2 regions of the Mesorhizobium sp. WSM4836 genome follow, and region 2 is predicted to be linked to the other one. Evidence: riboswitches for the same ligand, from Rfam matches in the RefSeq annotation. Region 2 holds a riboswitch; the other holds the start of a gene.
What was found. Region 2 has a riboswitch for thiamine pyrophosphate ahead of thiB (thiamine ABC transporter substrate binding subunit). Riboswitches for the same ligand answer to the same signal wherever they lie in the genome.
Positions count from the first base shown of each region.

Region 1 (11,110 bases), on a different contig from region 2:
GCAGGCCCGCGGCTTCGACATACGCGGCATTCGTCCGCCGACGGTGCCGGAGGGCACGTCGCGGCTGCGCATTTCGCTGACCCTGAATGTCGGCCACGCTGACATTTCGGCCATGGTCGAGACGCTCGCCGCGGTGTTGGCCACGGCATGATCAAGCGTATCGTCGTCACCGGAACAGATACCGGAATTGGCAAAACGGTCTTTTCGGCGGGACTCGCCGGCCTGCTCGACGGCTTCTACTGGAAGCCGGTGCAATCGGGTCTCGATGAGGAGACCGACAGCGAGGTGGTTGAACGGCTCGCCGGCCTGCCGTCAGGGCGCGTGCTGCCGGAAGCTCACCGTTTGAAGAGCCCGCTGTCGCCGCATCGTTCTGCCGAAATCGACGGCGTCTCCATCGAAGCTGCCGATCTTTCATTTCCGGTCCTGCCGACACCGCTCGTCATCGAAGGCGCTGGAGGACTGATGGTGCCGATCAACCGACAGACAAGCTTTATTGACATCTTCGCTGAATGGCGGCTGCCGGTTATTCTGTGCGCTCGCACCGAGCTCGGCACGATCAACCACACCCTGCTGTCGATCGAAGCCCTGCGGGTTCGCTCGATCCCGCTAATCGGCATCGCGTTTATCGGCGAAGAGGTGGCCGATACGCAAAGGACAATCACCGAATTCGGCTCGGTGCGTCAGCTCGGAAGGCTGCCACACCTCGTTCCGCTGACGCGCGAAACTCTGCGGAAGGCCATGTTTGCCGGCTTCGACCTCGCCCAGATAGCCGGAGGCGAATGATGTCGCGGTCGCGGGTCTGGCATCCATTCACCCAGCACGCGATCGAGCCGGCCATCCCGTCCGTTGTCCGCACGGAAGGGGCTTGGCTACAGACGAGTGACGGAAGGCGTATCCTCGATGCAATCTCCTCCTGGTGGGTGGTCACCCACGGCCACCGCCATTCACGGATCATGGAAGCAATCCGGATTGCGACGGAGATGCTCGACCAGGTGATCTTCGCCGGCCTCACCCATCAGCCGGCAGAGCAATTGGCCTCGGCGCTGATCGAAATAGTGCCGGCAGGCCTCGACTGGGTCTTTTATTCCGACAGTGGATCGACGTCCGTAGAAGTCGCGCTGAAGATGGCGCTCGGCTATTACCGCAACATCGGCGCGCCGCGTTCGCGCATCGTCGTCATGGAACACAGCTATCATGGCGACACGATCGGCACGATGAGCGTCGGAGCCCGCGGCGTGTTCAACGCCGCCTACGAACCCCTGCTGTTCGAGGTCGACACCATTCCGTTTCCGGCCGCAGGGCGCGAGCAGGAAACGCTAGATCGGTTCGAGGCTTTCTGTCGCGACCGCCGCGCCGCCGCGCTGATCGTCGAGCCGCTAGTGCTTGGCGCCGGCGGCATGCTGATGTATCCGGCCTGGGTTCTGGCCGAATTGAAAAAGGTCGCCGAAGCCTCCGGCACGCTGCTGATCGCCGATGAGGTGATGACCGGCTGGGGGCGCACCGGAACCATGTTCGCCTGCGAGCAGGCGTCGATCTCTCCGGATATACTCTGCACCTCGAAGGGCTTGAGCGGCGGCGCGATCCCACTGGCGGCCACACTCGCGACCGATCCGATCTTCCAGGCCCACTATTCCGAGGACCGGCAGAAGACGTTCTTCCACTCGAGCTCCTACACCGCCAACCCGATCGCCTGCGCGGCAGCACTTGCCAATGTCGAGATATGGCGGGAGGAGCCGGTGGCGGAGCGGATTGCGGCCTTGAGCGCCGGGCAGGCCGCCGGACTTCGACGCTTTCGCAACAATACCAACTTCACAGACTGCCGGGCAACCGGCACGATCGCAGCTCTCGATCTGTGCGCCGGCTCGGCCGGTTATCTGGCCGAGATCGGACCAAGGCTGCGCGCTTTCTTCCTCGACCGCGGCCTGCTCGTGCGCCCGCTGGGCAATGTGCTCTATGTTCTGCCGCCCTACTGCATCACCGGCAACGAGCTGGACGGGCTCTATGACGCCATCGAGGAGGCCGGCGAACGCTTCGGTTTCCGGCCATGATGAGATCGTCGACGATTCTCGGCTTGGGTCATCATGCGCCGTCGCGCAAGGTCGAGAATCCGGAAATCGAAATCCGTCTCGGGCTTGAGCCCGGCTGGATCGAGCAGCGGACCGGGATACGCTCGCGCTTCTGGGCAACGGACCAAGACACGTTGTCGGGTCTTGCCGCGCATGCCGGCGAGATGGCGCTGGCGAATGCCGGCATCGACCGCCGCGACATCGGTCTTTTGCTGCTTGCCACCTCGACACCCGATCACCTCTTGCCGCCAAGCGCGCCGCTGGTCGCACATCGCCTGGGACTAGGCCGTGCCGGCGCGATCGATCTGACCGGCGCCTGCGCCGGCTTCATCTATGCGCTGATGTTCGCCGACGGCTTCACCCGCGTTCAAGGCAAAACGACCCTGGTCATCGCCGCCAACATCCTCAGCCGCCGCATCAATCCGGCGGAGCGCGCCAGCGCCGTGCTGTTTGCCGATGCCGCAGGCGCCGTGGTGATCGGTCCGTGCGACGACCCCGATCGGGGCATTCTCGGCGCCTCTGTGAATTCGGATGGCTCGCGCTACGGGCTGATCCAGATTCCCGCCGGCGGAAGCAACACGCCGTTCCATGGCGACCTAGACCTGGCGCAGACCCGGATGACAATGAGTGACGGCCGCGCAGTGTTCAGCAAGGCCGTGGACATGATGACGGCCTGCTCGCAGGACGCGCTCACTTCTGCCCGAATGCTGCCGCGAGACATTGTTCGTTTCGTGCCGCATCAGGCCAATGCTCGGATTTTCGATGTGGTCGGGAGGAACCTCGGAATAGCGGATCAGGCAATCGTCAAGACGGTCGCCGAGTACGGCAACTCTTCCGCCGCGACGATCCCGCTCTCGCTGTCGCTCGCCCATCGGACGCAGCCGTTTCGGGCGGGCGAAAAGATTCTCCTTGCGGCGGCCGGTGCCGGCCTCACCGGAGGCGCCCTCATCCTAGGAATCTAGCGGTACGACGGCCATGAACAGGATTGGTCACGAATGACACTACCAACACGGCCCAATACGAAAAAATTGCGCCGGCAAGTTACATGGGCGCTGGCTCGGTGAACGAGAGCGATCACCCTGCAGACGATTTCTTGTCGAGCAGGACGATCGGTGAGGCTACCTTGCTGGGCGAGGAGGGGTTAGCGCCAGTTCAGGAGAGCGGAGGTATCCGAGCTCATGCGCGCCCTCCTCATTGCGATGAAGTCATCCTAATCGATATGTCGGCCCTTCTGATCCATTGATCAACATCTAACGGTAGTAGGGCAGCCTTGAATTGAATAAGCGGTCCCTCGAAGGCGTCAACCGTCATGCAGTCCGAAAAAAATACTCATCTGCCTGTCTCAACAACGCTCGCTCCATTTCGAAACCAGGTGTTTCGCTCGATCTGGACGGCCACACAAATATCCAGCCTCGGGTGGCTCGTGCAAACGGTCGCTATCAGTTGGCTGATGGCCACGATTTCCGCTTCGGATCTGATGGTTGCACTCGTGCAGGCCGCATCGACCTTACCGGTGTTCTTCCTCTCGATCTTGGCCGGAGCCATCGCTGACAACTTCAGCCGCCGATGGGTGATGTTTGCGGGGCACTGCCTGATCGCATTGGCATCAACGACGCTGATGATTTCCGTGGGTCTGGGATTTGCCGGTCCCTGGCTAATTCTAGGATTAGGGTTCCTGGCCGGCTGCGGCTTTGCCTTGAATGATCCGGCCTGGCACGCTTCTGTTGGCGATATCCTTCACAAGCGCGACATCCCGGCTGCGGTGACGCTTATGTCTGTCGGATACAACATTGTGCGCAGCGTTGGTCCGGCTTTGGGGGGCGTGGTCTTGGCATTTTTTGGACCGCTGGCCGCTTTCGCGTTGGCAGCGCTGAGCGATCTGGCACCGCTAACCGCAATATGGCGCACTAGATGGAATGTTCGCACGTCACCTCTCCCTCGTGAGCGAATGACGATGGCAATTCATGACGGACTGCGCTTCACCGTCATGTCCTTGGAAATCAGGGCAGCGATTGCCCGTGCAACCCTTTTCGGGTTGGCTAGCATCTCCATCCTTGCGCTGCTCCCGCTAGTCGTCCGGGATCAGCTGAAGAGCGGGCCAATCATCTACGGCATCTTGCTGGCCGGCTTCGGCATGGGTGCTTTCATCGCCGGCATGAGCAATAGCTTTCTAAGGCGGATCACGTCTCAAGACAGGCTGGTGTCGTTTGCCTCCGTTGCTTGTGCAGCATGTTGCCTTTCCCTTGCACTCACATCGTCAGTCGCTGTGGCGGCCATTTCGCTGGCACTTGGTGGCGCGGGTTGGCTTATCACCTGGACGGGCATTGACGTGTCGGTGCAGCTGGCCAGCCCAAGGTGGGTCGTTGGCCGCACACTGTCGATCTACTACGCCTTGAGCGCAGGCGGGATGGCGGCCGGCAGCTGGATCTGGGGTACTGTCGCACAGAACTACTCGCTAGGCTGGGCTTTGGAGGGTGCCGCAGGCGCTCTTTTGCTCGTTGCAGCTGCGGGAATATTGTTGCCGGTCCGTCCATGGGAAGAAACGGATCAGGAGAGTTCGGATTTTCACCCGCCGGAGCTGGCACTCGAGTTGAAGCCCAGGAGTGGCCCCATAGTGGTCAAGGTCGAGTATCTTATATCCGAAGAGAATATCGAGACCTTTCTGGGCTACATGCGCACAAGGCGCCATGTTCAGAGCCGTGCCGGTGCGCGAAACTGGACACTCCAGCGCAATCTTCAAACGCCTTCGATTTGGACAGAGACATTCCGCACGCCAACCTGGATGGACTTTCTTCGCCTGAATCATCGGCTCACGGCAGCGGATAAGGAAGTCGGCCAGCGTCTCCTGGCACTGCATGATGGAGAGCGTCCTCCGCAAACAGTGCTTTCGATCGAACGAACCACTGAGGCAGCTCGTACCCGTGCCTCAACAATCGTTTCTCGTCCTCCCAGGTGACGTGATCACGAAGGCGATCGCATCGTGCATTGGGATCTGCTGCGCCGGTCGACTTCGAGCAGCGCGAAGACCGCATCGCCAGTAGGCGAGGCAATGCGTCCGGCGCTCTCTTGCGAATACCCTGCCGCCGCGGGCCCTTGAGGGCGGGGGCAGGAACGGTCGGTTCTGGGCCATCTTCGAGGCGGCGCTCGACGGCAAGAAGGAGGGCATGGGTCTCGAACGCTGGTGCGCGGCCTGCGCACAAGCCGATCAGCATCACCTTCGACGTGCGCTTCAGCCAGCGCTTTGCGGCTCAGAGACCTGCAGGAGGATCTGACCCGCTATCAGCTGGCGCTGGGCCAGCCAGAACCAGGCCCGTTCGAGGACATGATCAAGCATTTCGAATTGCAGCCTGACGAGAGCACTTCGCCCTTCGTGACAGAGCGATCATCGGCAACCTTCGGAAATTTGCCGATAGCGAGGCGTCGTCGTCAACAGAACATTTCGGACGAAGGCCGCCAAGGGACGTGCTACGTCCACGCAAATAGGCGAGATCCGTTGCCGTCTCGGTGTTCGTCTCGACGGCATGCGTCGCAGCGAGGAGTTCGGCTGATTTCAATGAGCGGCGGCGTGGTGCGTCGACCCTCCTCGATCGTTCTTTCGTAACCCTCTCTTCGCCCTGCAAGCGGAAGCGCACCAATGCGGCTCATGTCATCCACTGCCTAGGTAATCCATCGCGTTCAGAGGTCGCGTTTCGGCGCCATTTCCCCCGGCTCGCCTCTTGGCGAGGCTTGGCGTGGTCGCGCTGGATAACACGCCGGCCCCATCCGTCCGGCTCCGTGTCGGCGATCGCGCTATGGGATCCGTCGCCGGTCTTCCGATGGAATTGAGGGCCTGTGACGATGGCAGACCCGGTTCGATCGAGAAGCCTTCCGCTGCTGTCAGCCAGCCTGCATCGTATTCAAACGCAGCGCACTCGGGCGCGCCCTGCTGGTCATAGCGCAACGTGCCCAGAGGCGTCGCTTCGTCGGCTGACAGCGAACAAATGCTGACGGTATCGAACGAAAGTGTCACATATCGAACATACGAACCATGTCCGAAACATCTGTTTTTCGTGCTCAGCGTGACCCCCAAAAGCAAAAAAGAAGAGAGCACGACGAAGTTTCGCCGGGCATTTAAGTGTCAGCGCGAGCTACCTCTTCAGTATGGCACGTCGCTTGCTGCTCTGCATCGAACGCCGACGCCCAACCCACAAATAGCAGAGATGAATAATGGCGATTTGTTCAGAAGTGCTGAATCTAACTGAGTGGCTGAACAGCAGTGTGGAAGCGCAGCGGGGCAAAGCAATAGGCGTCCTGCCTTTCTTTGAGCCTGACACAGGTCGAATCCCACCTTTTTCGGGCAATGCATGACCAAGCATAGTTGTTCTTCCGTAAATCTCCAGTCGTTTGAGCAGTTCGTTTTTGTGCAACAAAAGTTTCAAACGTTCAATTGCGCACTTTTAGCATTCACGAGAACTCATCTTGATGATTATCTTTTAACCTTTGAATGGATATCCGGAATGAACGTAAGCAGCCTTCTTCTCAGCTCAGTTGCGGCCCTGATCTCCGTTTCCGTCGCTCGCGCGGCGGACCAAGTCTCTGCGCCGGACCCGACCGAATACGTCAAGATCTGCGACGTCTACGGTTCGGGCTACTTCCATATCCCCGACACCGAGACCTGCCTGCGCATCGGCGGCTACATCCGTTACGACGTCGGCCTCGGCGATGTCCGATCCTATGACGGGGCAAGAACCACCGATGGGAGCCCTGGCGAGGCTCGGGGCACCTGGCGAAACAACACGCGTTTCACGTTCAAAACTTGGACGCGCCAGGAGACCGAACTCGGCGCACTGAAGACCTATACTGAAAACCGCGTGAACTTCGGCAACCGCAACGCTCATCCGGGTCCGGACAGCCCTCAGAACTATGGCTTCAACAGCGGCGTCAAGTTGGCTTCCGCCTGGATTCAGCTTGGTGGCCTCCGAGTTGGTAAGGACGAGTCGGCCTTCGACACGTTTACAGGCTACGCCGGGAACGTCCTCAATAACGTACTCGTTCCGTACGGCGACTTCGATACCAACGTGGCCCAGTATTACTTCGATGCCGGCAATGGCTTTTCGGCTCTGGTTTCACTTGAACAAGGGTCGGGTGTAGTCGGTACTATCGACAGCCATGTTCCGCACGTCGTCTTCGGCGTAAAACAGACGCAGGGCTGGGGCGCGATCACCGGCGTAATCGCCCGTGACAGCAACTACGATGCTTTGGCCGGCAAGGTCCGCGTCGATTTCAATGTCACAGATGACCTGTCGCTATTCGGAATGTTCGGCTATGGCTCCATTGGCAATCTCAATGATGACCCAACCAATGCAGTCGCCGCTCACGGTCGCGGCTTCTACAAAACTTGGAGCGGCAACTGGGCTTTCTGGGCCGGCTCCACTTACACACTCAACGAGAAAACTTCGTTCAACCTTCAGGTCTCGGGTGATCAGTTCTGGAACTCTGGTGTGGCTGCAAACGTCGCCTACTTGGTCGTTCCAGGTTTCACAGTCACAGCCGAAGTCGACTACGACCACTACAGCAACTTCGGCGCCGGCGCGGTCGACCATTCCCGCGTGAACTGGACTCACGTCGGCAAAAAGAACAGCCTCGGCGGCATACTCCGATTCCAAAGCTCATTTTAAACAACTCCATCTGGTGTCGGCGCCCCAGCGGATCGCCCGAAGGCGATTTACGCGCAAACCTTCGGTGCCGATTGAAGGCGTAATCATCATAAGGACCGATCTTTAGTTCAACCGTTTGCGACCCCTTATCCCTGTCTTCGTCTCCAACGCCTGGTTTGTCGCCGACATATGGTCTGACCGGCTACCGATCATCGCCTCGGCCCGAATGCGCTTGACAAATCGGCGCCGGCCCGTTCAACCTGAAGCATTCACCAGGGGAGTCCCGGCAAGGGGCTGAGATACTGCTGGCTTTCGCGGCGCAGTGACCCGTTGAACCTGATCCAGTTCATACTGGCGTAGGGACGGTGCAAGCGCTTTGCGGGAGTTTACGCCCGAGGTCCTGTTTCGGCAGGTCAACAGAAGCGTCTTTTCATCCTTCCGGCACAGAACTGGATCTCCAATGCTTGAGCAAAGGAGCCTCAGATGAATGCCCTCACTCCCGCCGTCTCGACGGGACCGTTGCCCGCCTCCCGGAAAATCCACAAGCCCGGTGCCATCCACCCGCAGATCAGGGTGCCGATGCGCGAAATCTCCGTCCATCCGACAGCCGGTGAGCCGCCCGTCACCGTTTACGATCCGTCCGGCCCCTATACCGACCCGACTGTCGAAACCAGCATTGAAAACGGCCTTGCACGGCTTCGGCACGAATGGATTACGGCGCGTGGCGATGTCGAAGCCTATGAGGGCCGCCACGTCCGGCCGGAGGACAACGGATTTGCGGCGGGCGAGCGCCTGACGCCGGAGTTTCCCATTCGCAGCCGGCCACTCAGGGCCAAGCAGGGCAAGGCGGTGACCCAGCTTGCCTATGCGCGCGCCGGCATCATCACGCCTGAAATGGAGTTCGTCGCTATCCGCGAGAACCTCGGCCGCGACATCCTGCGTGGCAAGCTTGAGCGGGACGGCGAGGCCTTCGGCGCCGCTATCCCCGACTTCGTCACACCGGAATTCGTGCGCGAGGAAGTGGCGCGCGGACGGGCGATCATTCCCGCCAACATCAATCATCCCGAGAGCGAGCCGATGATCATCGGCCGCAATTTCCTGGTCAAGATCAACGCCAATATCGGCAACTCGGCGGTCACCTCCTCGATGGCCGAAGAGGTCGAAAAGATGGTCTGGGCGATCCGCTGGGGCGCCGATACGGTGATGGACCTGTCGACCGGCCGCAACATCCACAACATCCGCGAATGGATCGTGCGCAATGCGCCGGTGCCGATCGGCACGGTGCCGCTCTACCAGGCGCTGGAGAAGGTCAACGGCATTGCCGAGGACCTGACCTGGGAGGTGTATCGCGACACGCTGATCGAGCAGGCCGAACAGGGCGTCGACTATTTCACCATCCACGCCGGCGTGCGGCTGCACTATATTCCGCTGACCATTGACCGGGTCACGGGCATCGTCTCGCGAGGCGGGTCGATCATGGCCAAATGGTGCCTGCACCATCACCGGGAAAGCTTCCTTTACGAGCATTTCGCGGAAATCTGTGACATCTGCCGCGCCTACGATGTGTCCTTTTCGCTCGGCGACGGCCTTCGTCCCGGGTCGATTGCCGACGCCAATGACGCGGCGCAATTCGCCGAACTGGAAACACTTGGCGAGCTGACGCAGATCGCCTGGGCGAAGGATTGTCAGGTGATGATCGAGGGGCCCGGCCACGTGCCGATGCACAAAATCAAGCAGAACATGGACAAGCAGCTCGCTGTCTGCGGCGAGGCGCCGTTCTATACGCTGGGACCGCTGACGACCGACATCGCGCCGGGCTATGACCACATCACCTCCGGTATCGGCGCCGCCATGATCGGCTGGTTCGGCACCGCCATGCTCTGCTATGTCACGCCGAAGGAACATCTCGGCCTTCCCGATCGCAACGACGTCAAGACCGGCGTGATCACCTACAAGATCGCCGCCCATGCCGCCGACCTGGCGAAGGGTCACCCGGCGGCGAACCTCCGCGACGACGCGCTGTCGCGGGCCAGATTCGAGTTCCGCTGGGAGGATCAGTTCAACCTGTCGCTCGATCCGGAAACCGCGCGGTCCTTCCATGACCAGACCTTGCCCAAGGAGGCGCACAAGCTGGCGCATTTCTGCTCGATGTGCGGGCCGAAATTCTGTTCGATGCGCATTTCCCACGACATCCGCGCCGAGGCGCAGAAGGAGGGCATGGCGGCGATGGCGGCGAAGTACCGCAAGGGCGGTGACCTCTACGTGCCGGCGGAAGAGACCGGCGCAGCGCTTATGCCTTCGGAGGCGCATGAGCGATCATGAGGGTGTTGGTCAAAGGGGCCGGCGTCGCTGGCCTCACCGCAGCTTTCGAGCTCGCTACGCGCGGCGCGGCTGTGACGGTTGCCGAGACAAGGCACAGCCTTGGCGGCAATGCGTCATGGTTCGCCGGCGGCATGCTGGCGCCCTGGTGCGAGCGTGAAAGCGCCGAGCAGTCCGTGCTCGATCTCGGACGCGACGCCGCCGACTGGTGGGATGCGGCAACACCCGGTCAAGTGACACGAGCCGGAACACTGGTCGTGGCCGCGCCACGCGATGCGGGCGAGCTCGACCGGTTCGCCCGCCGCACGTCGGGCCATCGGTGCGTCGATGAAGATGAAATCGCGTTGCTGGAGCCCGACCTCGCCGGCCGCTTCCGTCGTGGATTGCTCTTCCCCGACGAAGCCCATCTCGACCCGCGCCAGGCGATGGCGGCACTGCATGACAGACTGGCAGCGATGGGCGTCGAGTTCCGCTTCGGCGCCGACGCCCGGCTTGGCTCCGGTTTCGATCGCCGGATCGACTGCACGGGCATGGCGGCGGAAGACGACCGACTGCGTGGCGTTCGTGGCGAAATGCTGATCCTGCGCACGCCCGATATGTCACTGTCGCGCCCGGTCCGGCTTCTTCACCCGCGCTTTCCCCTCTATCTGGTGCCGCGCACTGACCACCATTTTATGGCCGGCGCGACGATGATCGAGACCCAGTCCGCTGGACGGGTCACGGCGCGTTCCATGATGGAGCTTTTGAGCGCGACCTATACCCTCCATCCGGCCTTTGGTGAGGCCGAGATCGTTGAAACCGGTGTCGGCGTCCGTCCAGCCTTTCCCGACAATCTGCCGCGTGTCGAAGCACGCGGAAACACCGTCGCGATCAACGGGCTTTATCGCCATGGCTTTCTTCTCGCGCCCGCCATGGCGCGCCAGGCGGCCGAACTCGTCTTCAGTCACGACAAGACCTTGGAGCTCGCCAATGAAACTGATCGTCAACGGCCAAGCGCTTGAGATTGACGCCTCAACGCTGGCCGAACTGCTTGCCGCGCTCGACTATGCAGGCGATTGGCTGGCGACGGCCGTCAACAGCGACCTCGTG
Region 1 covers NZ_JBVVQF010000017.1:25,320-36,429, reverse strand. Annotated here, with positions in the region: gene AC0L2P_RS19935 (8-amino-7-oxononanoate synthase) at 1-151, shown strand, start outside; gene bioD (dethiobiotin synthase) at 148-783, shown strand; gene AC0L2P_RS19925 (adenosylmethionine--8-amino-7-oxononanoate transaminase) at 783-2,048, shown strand; gene AC0L2P_RS19920 (beta-ketoacyl-ACP synthase III) at 2,045-3,028, shown strand; gene AC0L2P_RS19915 (MFS transporter) at 3,376-5,022, shown strand; gene AC0L2P_RS19910 (porin) at 6,563-7,723, shown strand; TPP riboswitch at 7,967-8,083, shown strand; gene thiC (phosphomethylpyrimidine synthase ThiC) at 8,186-10,024, shown strand; gene thiO (glycine oxidase ThiO) at 10,021-11,022, shown strand; gene thiS (sulfur carrier protein ThiS) at 10,991-11,110, shown strand, end outside.
Region 1: linked by a shared signal. The riboswitch ahead of thiC (phosphomethylpyrimidine synthase ThiC) and the one ahead of thiB (thiamine ABC transporter substrate binding subunit) in region 2 are both predicted to bind thiamine pyrophosphate.

Region 2 (11,110 bases):
GCGATGACCACGAAAACGCTGGCGCATGGTTTGCAACTCGCCGAGCCGGCGCATGTTGCGCTTGCGCCGCGCCGTCACGCCGTAGCGCAGCCAGTGCTCCTCGCGCACGATCTGGCGGCCGAGCTTGTGCTGCTCGCGCTCTTCCTCCTCCAGCACGGCGTCGCGCCATTCCTCGAAATAGGCAAAGCCCTTGTCGAGACGGCGGGTCTGGCCGCGGTCGAGCCAGATTGTAGCGCGCGACACGCGCTCGAGAAAACGGCGGTCATGCGAGATGACGACCAGTGCCGAGGAGGTGCGGGCAAGCTCCTCCTCCAGCCATTCGATAACCGAGAGGTCGAGATGATTGGTCGGCTCATCGAGGAGGAGAATGTCGGGCTCGGGCGCCATGACGCGGGCGAGCGCGGCGCGCCTCGCCTCACCGCCGGAGAGGTCGTTCGGCCGTTCCTCGCCGGTCAGGCCGAGATGCTCCATCAGATAGGTGGCGCGGTAGGGATCGTCGGCAGGCCCGAGCCCCGCCTCGACATAGGCGCGGACGGTCGCAAAATCTTCCATGTCGGGCATTTGCGGCAAGTAGCGCACCGTCGCCGAAGGCTGGCGGAAGACTTCGCAGTCCTGCGGTTCGATCAGCCCGGCGGCAATCTTGAGGAGGGTCGATTTGCCCGAGCCGTTGCGGCCGACCAGGGCGATCTTGTCGCCAGCCGAGGCCGTCAAGGCGGCACCGTCGAGCAGCGGCGTGCCGCCGAAGGTCAGCTTAATCCCGTCGAGATTTAGAAGTGGCGGCGCCATATCAGCTTTCAGGTAGGGGAAAAGGATGCGCGAGCAGCAGCGCGCGGCCGCTGGCCAGCGCGATTTCCAGCCGGCCCCTGACCTCGTTGGAAATGGTCAGCGACGAGCCGAACACAACCTCGACATTGTCGAGCGGCCATTTGGCGCCGGTGACGCTCAGGCCGGCGAGGTCGGAGAAGCCGAGCACCGAAAACAGTGTACCGTCGGCATAGTCGAAGCCCGCCTTGCCGGGCAGCAAGGGGACGCCTTCCTGTGCGCCGCTGGTCAAAAGCACTTCCGTCCCGCTTTCCGCCAGCCGGACGCTCAACGCCAGATGCAGGAAGATGTGGTCGGTGCGTTTGCCGCCGAAGGCGCCTGCGAGCACAAGGCTGGTCGCACCACGCTCGAGCGCGGCGGCGATAGCGAGTTCACCGTCGGTCTTGTCTTTTTCGGCGGGAAACACCTGCCGTGGCACGGCGGCCAGGTCCTCCGGCAACTCGGCAGGCACCGAATCGAAATCGCCGACCCAGAGTTCCGGCCTCAGGCCCAGCATACGAGCATGGCCGATGCCGGCATCGGCAGCGATGACGCGCGAGCCTTCGACTTGGCGGTCGAGCAACGGCGTGCGGATGAGATCGCCGCCAAGCAGGATGGTGAATGTGCTCATATCTCGTGGCCCTTACCAGCCCTGCCCCACAAACGGAAGATCAAACGGCAGGCTGGGCTTTGGATGCCCGGCAAACTTCCGCTTGCGCAGCAGTTCGGCCGGGCCTATGTGTCGCAACGCTCTAACGGGGTGCCGGACGCGATTTTCGCGGACCGGCTGAGAGGCAAGACCGCCAACCCGCTGAACCTGATCCGGTTTGTACCGGCGGAGGGATTAGACGTTTCGGACAGCCCGACGCCTCAATTCCTTTCAACGCGAACGAAGGAGGCGCCGATGCGCAGTTTTTTCCACTCTCTTGTCTCGACTGTCCTGCTTGCGGCATCCGCGCTCGCCCTGCCCGGGCAGGCATCGGCGCAGGACAGGCTGACCGTCTATACTTATGAAAGCTTCACTGCCGATTGGGGTCCGGGGCCGGCAGTGAAGAAGGCCTTCGAGGCCGAATGCGGATGCGTCGTCGAATTCGTCTCGGTCGCCGACGGGGTTGCGCTGCTCAACCGTGTGAAGCTGGAAGGCGCTGCGACCAAGGCCGATATCGTGCTTGGCCTCGATACCAATTTGACGGCGGAGGCCAAGGCAACCGGCCTGTTTTCGCCGCACGGCGCCGTGTCTGACGTGAGCGTGCCAGGCGGCTGGAGCGACGATATTTTCGTGCCGTTCGACTATGGCTATTTCGCCGTCGTCTACGATACCGAAAAACTGAAGAGCCCGCCGAAGAGCCTCAGGGAATTGGTCGAGGGCGATGCCGGCGACAAGATCGTCATCCAGGATCCGCGCACCTCGACGCCGGGCCTTGGCCTGCTGTTGTGGGTCAAGTCGGTCTATGGCGACAAGGCGCCGGAAGCCTGGGCCAAGCTCAAGCCGAAGGTGCTGACGGTGACGCCGGGCTGGAGCGAGGCCTACGGCTTGTTCACCAAGGGCGAAGCGCCGATGGTGCTGTCGTATACCACCTCGCCGGCCTACCACATGGTCGCCGAAAATACCGAGCGCTACCAGGCAACGTCCTTCGAGGAAGGCGAATATCTGCAGATCGAGGTTGCGGGGATCACCACCAAGGGTGCGAAGAACCCGCTGGCGGAAAAGTTCGTCGCCTTCATGACCGGGCCGAAATTCCAGGACGTCATTCCCGAAACCAACTGGATGTTCCCGGCCGGCAAAACCGACAAGCCGCTCAATCCGGCGTTTGACAAGCTAGTCAAGCCGACCAAGACGTTGCTGTTCAGTCCGGAAGAGGTCGCGGCCAATCGTAAGGCCTGGGTCGATGAGTGGCTTGCGGCGATGAGCAAGTAGGATTGGCCGACTGATCGAAGATGGTTGCTCTACGGCGCCCCCCTTTGTCCTCCCGGTCATCTCCCCCACGAGGGGGGAGATTGGCAGCTTCGGCGTTTCGCTCAGTCCTGCAACGTTGGAGATTGGCTAAGGCCGAAATGACCACCAATTTCCCCCCTCGTGGGGGAGATGCCAACCTTTGGCGAACAGGGCAGGACAGAGGGGGGCGCGAAGAAACGCTGTCCTCGCTAAGAATCTCGAATCTGGCGGTCTAGCGTGCAACGCGCGTCATCACCCGACTCCCGCGTCGTCGCCGGCATTGTCGCGCTCGCCGCCATCGCGCTGCTGATCGGCGGGGCATTCGCCGGGCTGGCCATCGAAGCCGCACGCGACCCTTCCGGCGCCGCCTCCGCTTTCGATTCCTATCTCTTGCGCGTCGCCCGTTTCACGCTCTGGCAGGCGGTACTTTCTACCCTGCTCTCCGTCGCGCCGGCGCTGTTCGTCGCGCGTGCCCTGTCGCGGCATCCACAGTTTTTCGGGCGAGGCTTCATCCTGCAGCTTTTCGCGCTGCCCCTGGCGCTGCCGGCCATTGTTGCCGCACTCGGTGTCCTGGCACTCTATGGCCGCGCCGGCTATTTTGCCGGCATGCTCAGCACGCTTGGCGGTCAGAACTGGCCCGGCATCTACGGCCTGTCGGGCATCCTCGTCGCCCATGTCTTTTTCAACCTGCCGCTGGCAACGCGGCTGTTCCTGGAAGCATTGCAGACCGTGCCGGCCGACCAATGGCGGCTGGCGAGTCAGCTCGGCATGGGTGCTGCGCCGGCCTTCCGGCTGATCGAGTGGCCGCCGCTGCGCGCGGCCCTGCCGGGCATCGCCGGGCTTGTTTTCATGCTGTGCATCACTTCCTTCACCATCGTGCTTACGCTCGGCGGCGGACCCAGCGCGACGACGCTGGAGGTTGCCATCTACCAGGCGCTGCGTTTCGACTTCGACCCGGCGCGGGCGGTGACGCTGACCTTGTTGCAGATTGCCCTGACCTTCGTGGTCGTGCTGGCACTGACGCGGCTTGGCGCCAACACGACCGGCGACGCCAATCTGCAGGTGGCGCCGCGCCGGTATTTTTCAGCCGGTGCGGCCGAGACCGTGCTGAACGCGCTGGTGATCGGGCTGGCGGTGCTGTTTGTCGCCGGGCCGATGGCGGCCACGCTGGCGGCCGGGCTTGGCGCCGATCTCGGCCGGCTGGCCGGCGAGAACGTGGTGCGGCAAGCGACGGCGACCAGTGCCGTGCTCGCCCTCCTGTCGGCGTTGCTCTCTCTGGCGTTATCGCTGTCGCTGGTCATGGCGCGCCGGGCGCTGGCGCTCACCCGGCGGACAGGCCGGCGGACACTGCTCGAACATCTGGCCGATACCGGTGCGGGGTTCGTCCTCGTGGTGCCGCCCATCGTCATCGGCGCCGGCTGGTTCCTGCTCCTGCGCATCGTCAGCGATGTCTTTGCGATCGCCCCCGTCATGGTGGTGGCGGTCAATGCGGTGATGGCGATGCCCTTCGCCATCCGCGCCATCCGCCCTGCCTATGACGCGGCGAGCGAACGCCACGAACGGCTCTGTGCACAGCTTGGCATCTCGGGCTGGAACCGGTTGCGGCTGGTCGACTGGCCGTCGCTGCGACGGCCGCTCGCCACCGGCTTCGCCTTCGCTATGGCGCTGTCGCTCGGCGATCTCGGCGTCATTGCGCTGTTCGGCAGCGATTCCGTGCAGACTTTGCCCTATCTGCTGCTGGCGCGCATGGGCAGTTACCGCACCGAGGATGCGGCCGGGCTGGCGCTGCTGCTCGGCCTTGTCTGCCTGGCGCTGGTGCTGACCGCGGACTGGCTGGGAAGGAGGGAGAAATCATGATGCCGATCAGCCCGGAACGGTCCATTTCGGTGGAAAAAGGCGCGGCGGTGCGGCTCGACAATGTCTCGTTCAGCTATGGCGAAACGCCGCTTACATTCGACGTCGATTTCCCGGCCTCGGAGATCACCGCCATCATGGGGCCGAGCGGTTCGGGAAAGTCGACGCTGCTCAATCTGGTGGCCGGTTTCGAGGCGCCGCGGTCGGGCCGGGTGCTGATCGGCGGCGCCCATGTCAGCAATGCGCCGCCCTCAGCGCGGCCGGTATCGATGGTGTTCCAGGAAAACAACCTGTTTGCCCATCTTTCCGTCGAGCAGAACGTCGGGCTCGGCCGCTCGCCTTCGCTCAGACTGAGCGAGGCTGATCGCGCCGCAATCGCCGCAGCGCTGAAGCGCGTCGGCCTTGCCGGCAAGGAAAGCCGGCTGCCGCGCGAACTCTCCGGCGGCGAGCGCCAGCGCGTCGCACTCGCCCGGGTCCTGGTGCGTGACCGGCCGGTGCTGTTGCTCGACGAGCCGTTCGCTTCGCTCGGACCGGCACTGCGCGACGACATGCTCGACCTGGTGGCCGATGTCCATTCAGAGCAGCGCATGACGGTGCTGTTCGTGACGCACCAGCCGGACGATGCGCGCCGTATCGGCCACAAAATGGTTTTCCTGGATGGTGGCACGGTTGCTGCGACCGGCACCGCCGCTGATTTTTTCGTCGGGGCTGGACCGGATGCATTCCGACGCTATATCGGCTCGGGTCCGTTTGCGGCTGGATCACGAGATGTTGCCCGGAAGCGGACATAATTTATGGTCAAACCGGTGGAAGGCGAAGCGGCGCTTGCTTGCCATGGTCGAGGTAGTGTGGCTAGGTCCGCCAGGAGCTGGTCCGCCCTAGAGCGTGATTTGCCCTTGCTGCCTCGTATCTGTCGGACGCACGAAGGACGCCACAGCACTTGATTTTGCGCGTGATGCTTTTCGGAAATCGCACCTGATTTTCGTGGTCACGTGCCAGGACTTGAAAGGAAGCCGACCTGCCGACCGGCATCGACAATCGGAGGCTGAAGCCGCTGGCGCGCTTTGTGGCGCTGGCCAGCCTTGCCGTGGCGCTGGCAAGCTGCCAGATGTTCACGCCTCCCGACGTGCAGGAATCGGGCTTCCAGCCCTCCGACAAGCCGATCACGGTCGACAATGTCGCCGCCAACAGCAAGCTCGCCCAACTGGCGAAGGCGCAGCACCCGCGAATCCTTGCCACCTATGGCGGCGAGTATTCCGACCCGATGCTCGAGCGCATGGTGGCCAAGGTCGTCGGCAGACTGACCGTTGTGTCGGCCAACCCGACCCAGACCTACCGCATCACCATTCTCAACTCGCCCAACGTCAATGCCTTCGCGCTGCCGGGCGGCTATCTCTACATCACCCGCGGCCTGCTGGCGTTGGCCAACGATTCAGCCGAGCTTGCCGCCGTCATTGCGCATGAGATGGGCCATGTTACGGCCAATCATGGTCTGCAGCGCCAGCAGCTGGAAGCCGAGGAGGGGTTGGCGACCAAGGTCGTTTCGGATGTGCTCGGCGACAACCCGACCGCCAAGGCGGCGCTGATCCGCGGCAAGCTTAGGCTGGCCCAATTCTCGCGCAATCAGGAGCTGGAGGCCGACGCCATCGGCATCAAATCGATCGGCGAAGCCGGCCTCGACCCTTACGCCGCCGGCCGCTTCTTGCAGTCGATGTCGGCCTATACCGATTTCCGCTCGATCAGCGGCGCCACCGACGCCAGCCTCGACTTCCTGGCGACGCACCCCAACACGCCGCAGCGTATCGATCTCGCGCAGCGCCACGCCCGCCAGTTCGGTGCGCCCGGTGTCGGATCGCGCGATCGCGAATCGTTCCTTGCAGGCATAGACGGGCTGCTTTACGGCGACACGCCGGAGGAAGGCTATGTGCGCGGCGAAACCTTCCTGCATCCTGGCCTCGGCGTGTCGTTCTCGGTGCCCAACGGCTTCATCATCGACAATTCGGCGGCGGCGGTAACGGCGACCGGCCCGGGCGACATCGCAATCCGCTTCGACGGCGTCTCGATGGACAAGGACCGCTCGCTGACCGACTACATCCGCAGCGGCTGGGTTGCCGGCCTCGACGAGAGCAGCGTGCGCCAGGAGACGATCAACGGCAACGAAGCGGCAACCGCGCATGCCGGCGCCGACGGCTGGCAATTCGACATTGCGGTGATCCGTGCCGGAGGCCAGGTCTACCGCTTGCTGACCGCGGCGCCTTCGGCCAGCACCTCGCTGAGCACGGTGGCGCGCTCGGTCAGCGGCTCGTTCCGCATCCTGAGTGCTGCCGACAAGGCGGCGTTGAAGCCGCTGCGTATCCGCATCGTCACGGTGCAGGCCGGCCAGACAATGGGCTCGCTCGCCGCACAGATGGTCGGCGTCGACCGCAAGCTGGATCTGTTCAGGGTGCTCAACGCGCTGTCGCCGGGTGCTGCCGTTTCGGCCGGCGACAAGGTCAAGATCGTCACCGACAAATAGCCGACGCGATTCAGGCCGCTAGAAATTCCGGGTTCTGCTTCACCAGTGCCGCCTTGAGCTTTTCCATGGCGCGCGCCTCGATCTGGCGGACACGTTCCTTGGAGATGCCGAGTGTTTCGCCGAGGGCTTCGAGCGTCGCGCCCTCGTCGCTCAGCCGGCGCTCCTCGATAATCCTGAGTTCTCGCGCATTGAGCGCGCCGAGCGCCGTCTTCAGCCAGACAGAGCGGCGTTCGACGTCGATCGTGTCGCTCACAACCTCATCGGGCAGCGGGTCATCCGAAACCAGGAACTCCATCCGCTCTGTAGCGCCCGCATCGTCGGCAAGCGGCGTGTTGAGCGAACTGTCGGGCGCCGAAAGTCGGGAATCCATCATCGCCACATCGGCCTCGGATACCCCGAGAGCCGCCGACACTTCGCGGTAGAGCGTGGCATTCGACGTCTGCTCGGCGCCGTTTGCCAGGCGGGCGCGCAGGCGCCGCAGGTTGAAGAACAGCGCCTTTTGCGCGGAGCTGGTGCCGCCGCGCACGATCGACCAGTTGCGCAGGATATAGTCCTGCATCGAGGCCCGAATCCACCAGGTCGCATAGGTCGAGAACCGCACCTCGCGCTCTGGCTCGAAACGGGCCGCTGCCTCCAGCAGTCCGACATGGCCTTCCTGGATCAGGTCGCCCAGCGGAAGGCCGTAGTGGCGAAACCGCGACGCCATGGAAATGACCAGCCGCATATGCGCGACGGTGATGCGGTGCAGCGCGTGCTGGTCATTGTTTTCCTTCCAGCGCAGCGCCAGGAGATGCTCTTCGTCACGTTCCAGATAAGGGGCTTTCATCGCCGCGCGAACCATGGTCCGTCCTGCACTGTCTTCCATCATGCCGCGCTCCTGCTTCAGGCGTTGCGGTGCAATCGCAGAATCGTGAGTTGGCGCCGATGGTTGAAATGGCGGCGCCGCGCCCTACAACAGCGAAGAACGTGCCATGCGGGGGAATGTTCCCCCGGACTGTCATGTCGATTGCGCCGTTCCAGGCGATTCGCCACCGGCCTTGACCCAGCCGGATGGCGCCGGGAGATTCTGGTTAGAATGGGATTTCAAGGGCGCGAGATTTTTGAAATTTAATTTCTTATTCCGGCATCGCGCATCTGTCATTTTCCGGCACTCGCAATGACGCCGGAGATCGGCCAAGGACGGGATCACAGAAAAATGAAATGGCTCACATCGCTCATTGTCGCCGGAACGCTGCAGCTTCTGACCATCGCCGCCGGTCATGCCGGCGGCAATCTCGACCACATCAAGCAGTCCGGCGTCTTCAAGGTCGGCACGGAAGGGACCTATGCGCCCTTCACCTATCATGATGCTTCCGGCGCGCTGGTCGGCTTCGACGTCGAGATCGCGCGGGCCATCGCCGAGCGCCTCGGCGTCAAAGCCCAGTTCCTCGAAGGCAAATGGGACGGGCTGATCGCCGGTCTCGATGCCAACCGCTACGATGCCGTCATCAACGAGGTCGGCATCACCGAGGCGCGCAAGGCCAAATATGACTTTTCGGATCCCTACATCGCCTCCAAGGCTGTGCTGATCGTGCGTGGCGACAACACCGATATCAAAGGTTTCGCCGATCTCAAGGGCAAGAAGGCGGCGCAGTCGCTGACTTCGAATTTCGGCAAGCTGGCTGAAACCAGCGGCGCCGAGCTCGTCGGCACCGATGGGTTCGACCAGTCGATCCAGTTGCTCCTTACCGGCCGCGCCGACGCCACCATCAACGACAGCCTGTCCTTCCTCGATTTCAAGAAGCACAAGCCAGACGCCAATGTGAAGATTGCCGCCCAGGAAGAAAACGCCGACTATTCTGGCGTCATCGTGCGCAAGGGCGATCCGGAACTGGTGGCCGCCATCAACAAGGCGCTGGCCGACATCAAGGCCGACGGCACTTACCAGAAAATCGCCGACACCTATTTCGGCCAGGACGTTTCGAAGTAAAACGGCTTTTCTCGTGTGGCCGAATGCCGGCCCGCGTCGTTCATATCGCGGCGAGCTGTCTTTGACGGCCCGCCGCTTTCGCGTGATATGAGCGACGGCAATCTGGCAAGGAGGAGCCTTCGTGCCGCACTGGCTGCAATTGATGCTGGAATCCCTGCCTACGCTGCTGTGGGCTGCACTGATCTTCACCGTGCCGTTGACGCTGCTGTCGTTTGCATTCGGTCTTGTTCTCGGCCTGGTCGTGGCGCTTGCCCGGCTGTTCGGTCCCAAACCGCTGGTCGCCGTGGTCCGCTTCTACGTCTGGATATTCCGCGGCACGCCGCTTCTCGTGCAACTTTTCCTTATCTTCTACGGCCTGCCATCGGTCGGCATCCTGCTCGACGCCTTTCCGGCAGCACTGATCGGCTTCACCTTGAACATTGGCGCATATTCCTCGGAAATCATCCGCGCCGTCATCGGTTCGGTGCCCAAGGGCCAGTGGGAAGCGGCCTATTCGATCGGCATGACCTGGGCCCAGGCAATGCGGCGCACCATTCTTCCACAGGCGGGGCGCGTCGCCGTGCCGCCGCTGTCCAACACCTTCATCTCGCTGGTCAAGGACACTTCGCTCGCCGCCGCCATCACCGTGCCGGAGATGTTCCAGGCAGCGCAGCGCATCGTCGCCACCACCTATGAGCCGCTGATCCTCTATGTCGAGGCAGCGGCCCTCTATCTGGTCATGAGCTCCGTGCTGTCGGCCTTGCAGGCGCGGCTGGAAACGCGACTCAACCGCTACGGCGGCTTCCTGGAGGCGCGCGCATGATCGGCCTGACCAACATCGAAAAGCGTTTCGGCGACAATTTGGTGCTGAAGGGCGTGACCGTCACCATCGAGGAAGGCAGCGTCACGGCTCTGGTCGGGCCGTCGGGCGGCGGGAAAAGCACGCTTTTGCGCTGTATCAACCTGCTCGAGCTGCCGACGTCAGGCACGGTGCGGATCGGCGACGATGCACTCGAATTCCACCCCGGCGGCAGGGTCTCGACCAGGGATATCCAGCGACTGCGGCTGCAGACCGGCATGGTGTTCCAGAATTTCCAGTTGTTTCCGCATCGCACCGCGATCGAGAACATCATGGAGGGGCTGGTGACGGTGCTGAAATGGCCCAAGGAGAGAGCGCGCGAACGGGCGCTCGCCCTGCTCGAAAAGGTCGGCATGGCGCACAAGGCCGATGCGTGGCCGGCGACGCTGTCAGGCGGCCAGCAGCAGCGCGTGGCGATCGCCCGGGCGCTGGCGCCTTCGCCGAAAGTCCTGCTCTGCGACGAGCCGACTTCGGCACTCCATCCGGAACTGGCGCAGGAGGTGGTCGACGTGCTCGGCAAGCTCGCCAGCGAGGGCACGACCATGGTGATGGCGACGCATGATCTGCGGCTCGCCTCGAAGATCGCGCGGGAAGTGGTGTTCCTTGATGCCGGCAACATCGTCGAACAAGGCCCGGCCGCGGTGCTGTTCAGCAACCCGGAACGCCAGCGGACCAAGCGGTTTATCGCCACGCTGAAGCACGAGGCGGAAAGGGAGGGCGGTGGCGAAGGTTAAATCGCGACACGCTTTAAAACAAAAAACCCGGCATTGCGCCGGGGTTTCTGAATTCGAGGGCGAGAAAAACTCAGGCAGCTTCTTCCTGCTCGGCTTCCTCGTTGTCGGCCTTGGCGCCGCGCTTCGGGCCCTTATTGAGGTTCACCTCGATGAGGCGCACCGCTTCGGTCTCCGACATGCGGTTGACGGCCGCGATCTCGCGGGCCATGCGGTCAAGCGCCGCCTCGTAGAGCTGACGCTCGGAATAGGACTGCTCCGGCTGGTTGTCGGCGCGATAGAGGTCGCGCACCACTTCCGAGATCGAGATCAGGTCGCCGGAGTTGATCTTGGCATCATATTCCTGGGCGCGGCGCGACCACATGGTGCGCTTGACGCGGGCGCGGCCCTGCACGACCTTTAGCGCGCGCTCGACATAATCCTCTTCCGACAGCTTGCGCATGCCGATCGAGGTCGCCTTGGCGAC
Region 2 covers NZ_JBVVQF010000037.1:14,446-25,555, forward strand. Annotated here, with positions in the region: gene AC0L2P_RS29445 (ABC-F family ATP-binding cassette domain-containing protein) at 1-786, opposite strand, end outside; gene AC0L2P_RS29450 (thiamine diphosphokinase) at 788-1,432, opposite strand; TPP riboswitch at 1,548-1,662, shown strand; gene thiB (thiamine ABC transporter substrate binding subunit) at 1,706-2,719, shown strand; gene thiP (thiamine/thiamine pyrophosphate ABC transporter permease) at 2,975-4,594, shown strand; gene thiQ (thiamine ABC transporter ATP-binding protein) at 4,591-5,382, shown strand; gene AC0L2P_RS29470 (M48 family metalloprotease) at 5,637-7,106, shown strand; gene AC0L2P_RS29475 (RNA polymerase factor sigma-32) at 7,117-7,974, opposite strand; gene AC0L2P_RS29480 (amino acid ABC transporter substrate-binding protein) at 8,302-9,075, shown strand; gene AC0L2P_RS29485 (ABC transporter permease subunit) at 9,197-9,877, shown strand; gene AC0L2P_RS29490 (amino acid ABC transporter ATP-binding protein) at 9,874-10,647, shown strand; gene AC0L2P_RS29495 (CarD family transcriptional regulator) at 10,718-11,110, opposite strand, start outside.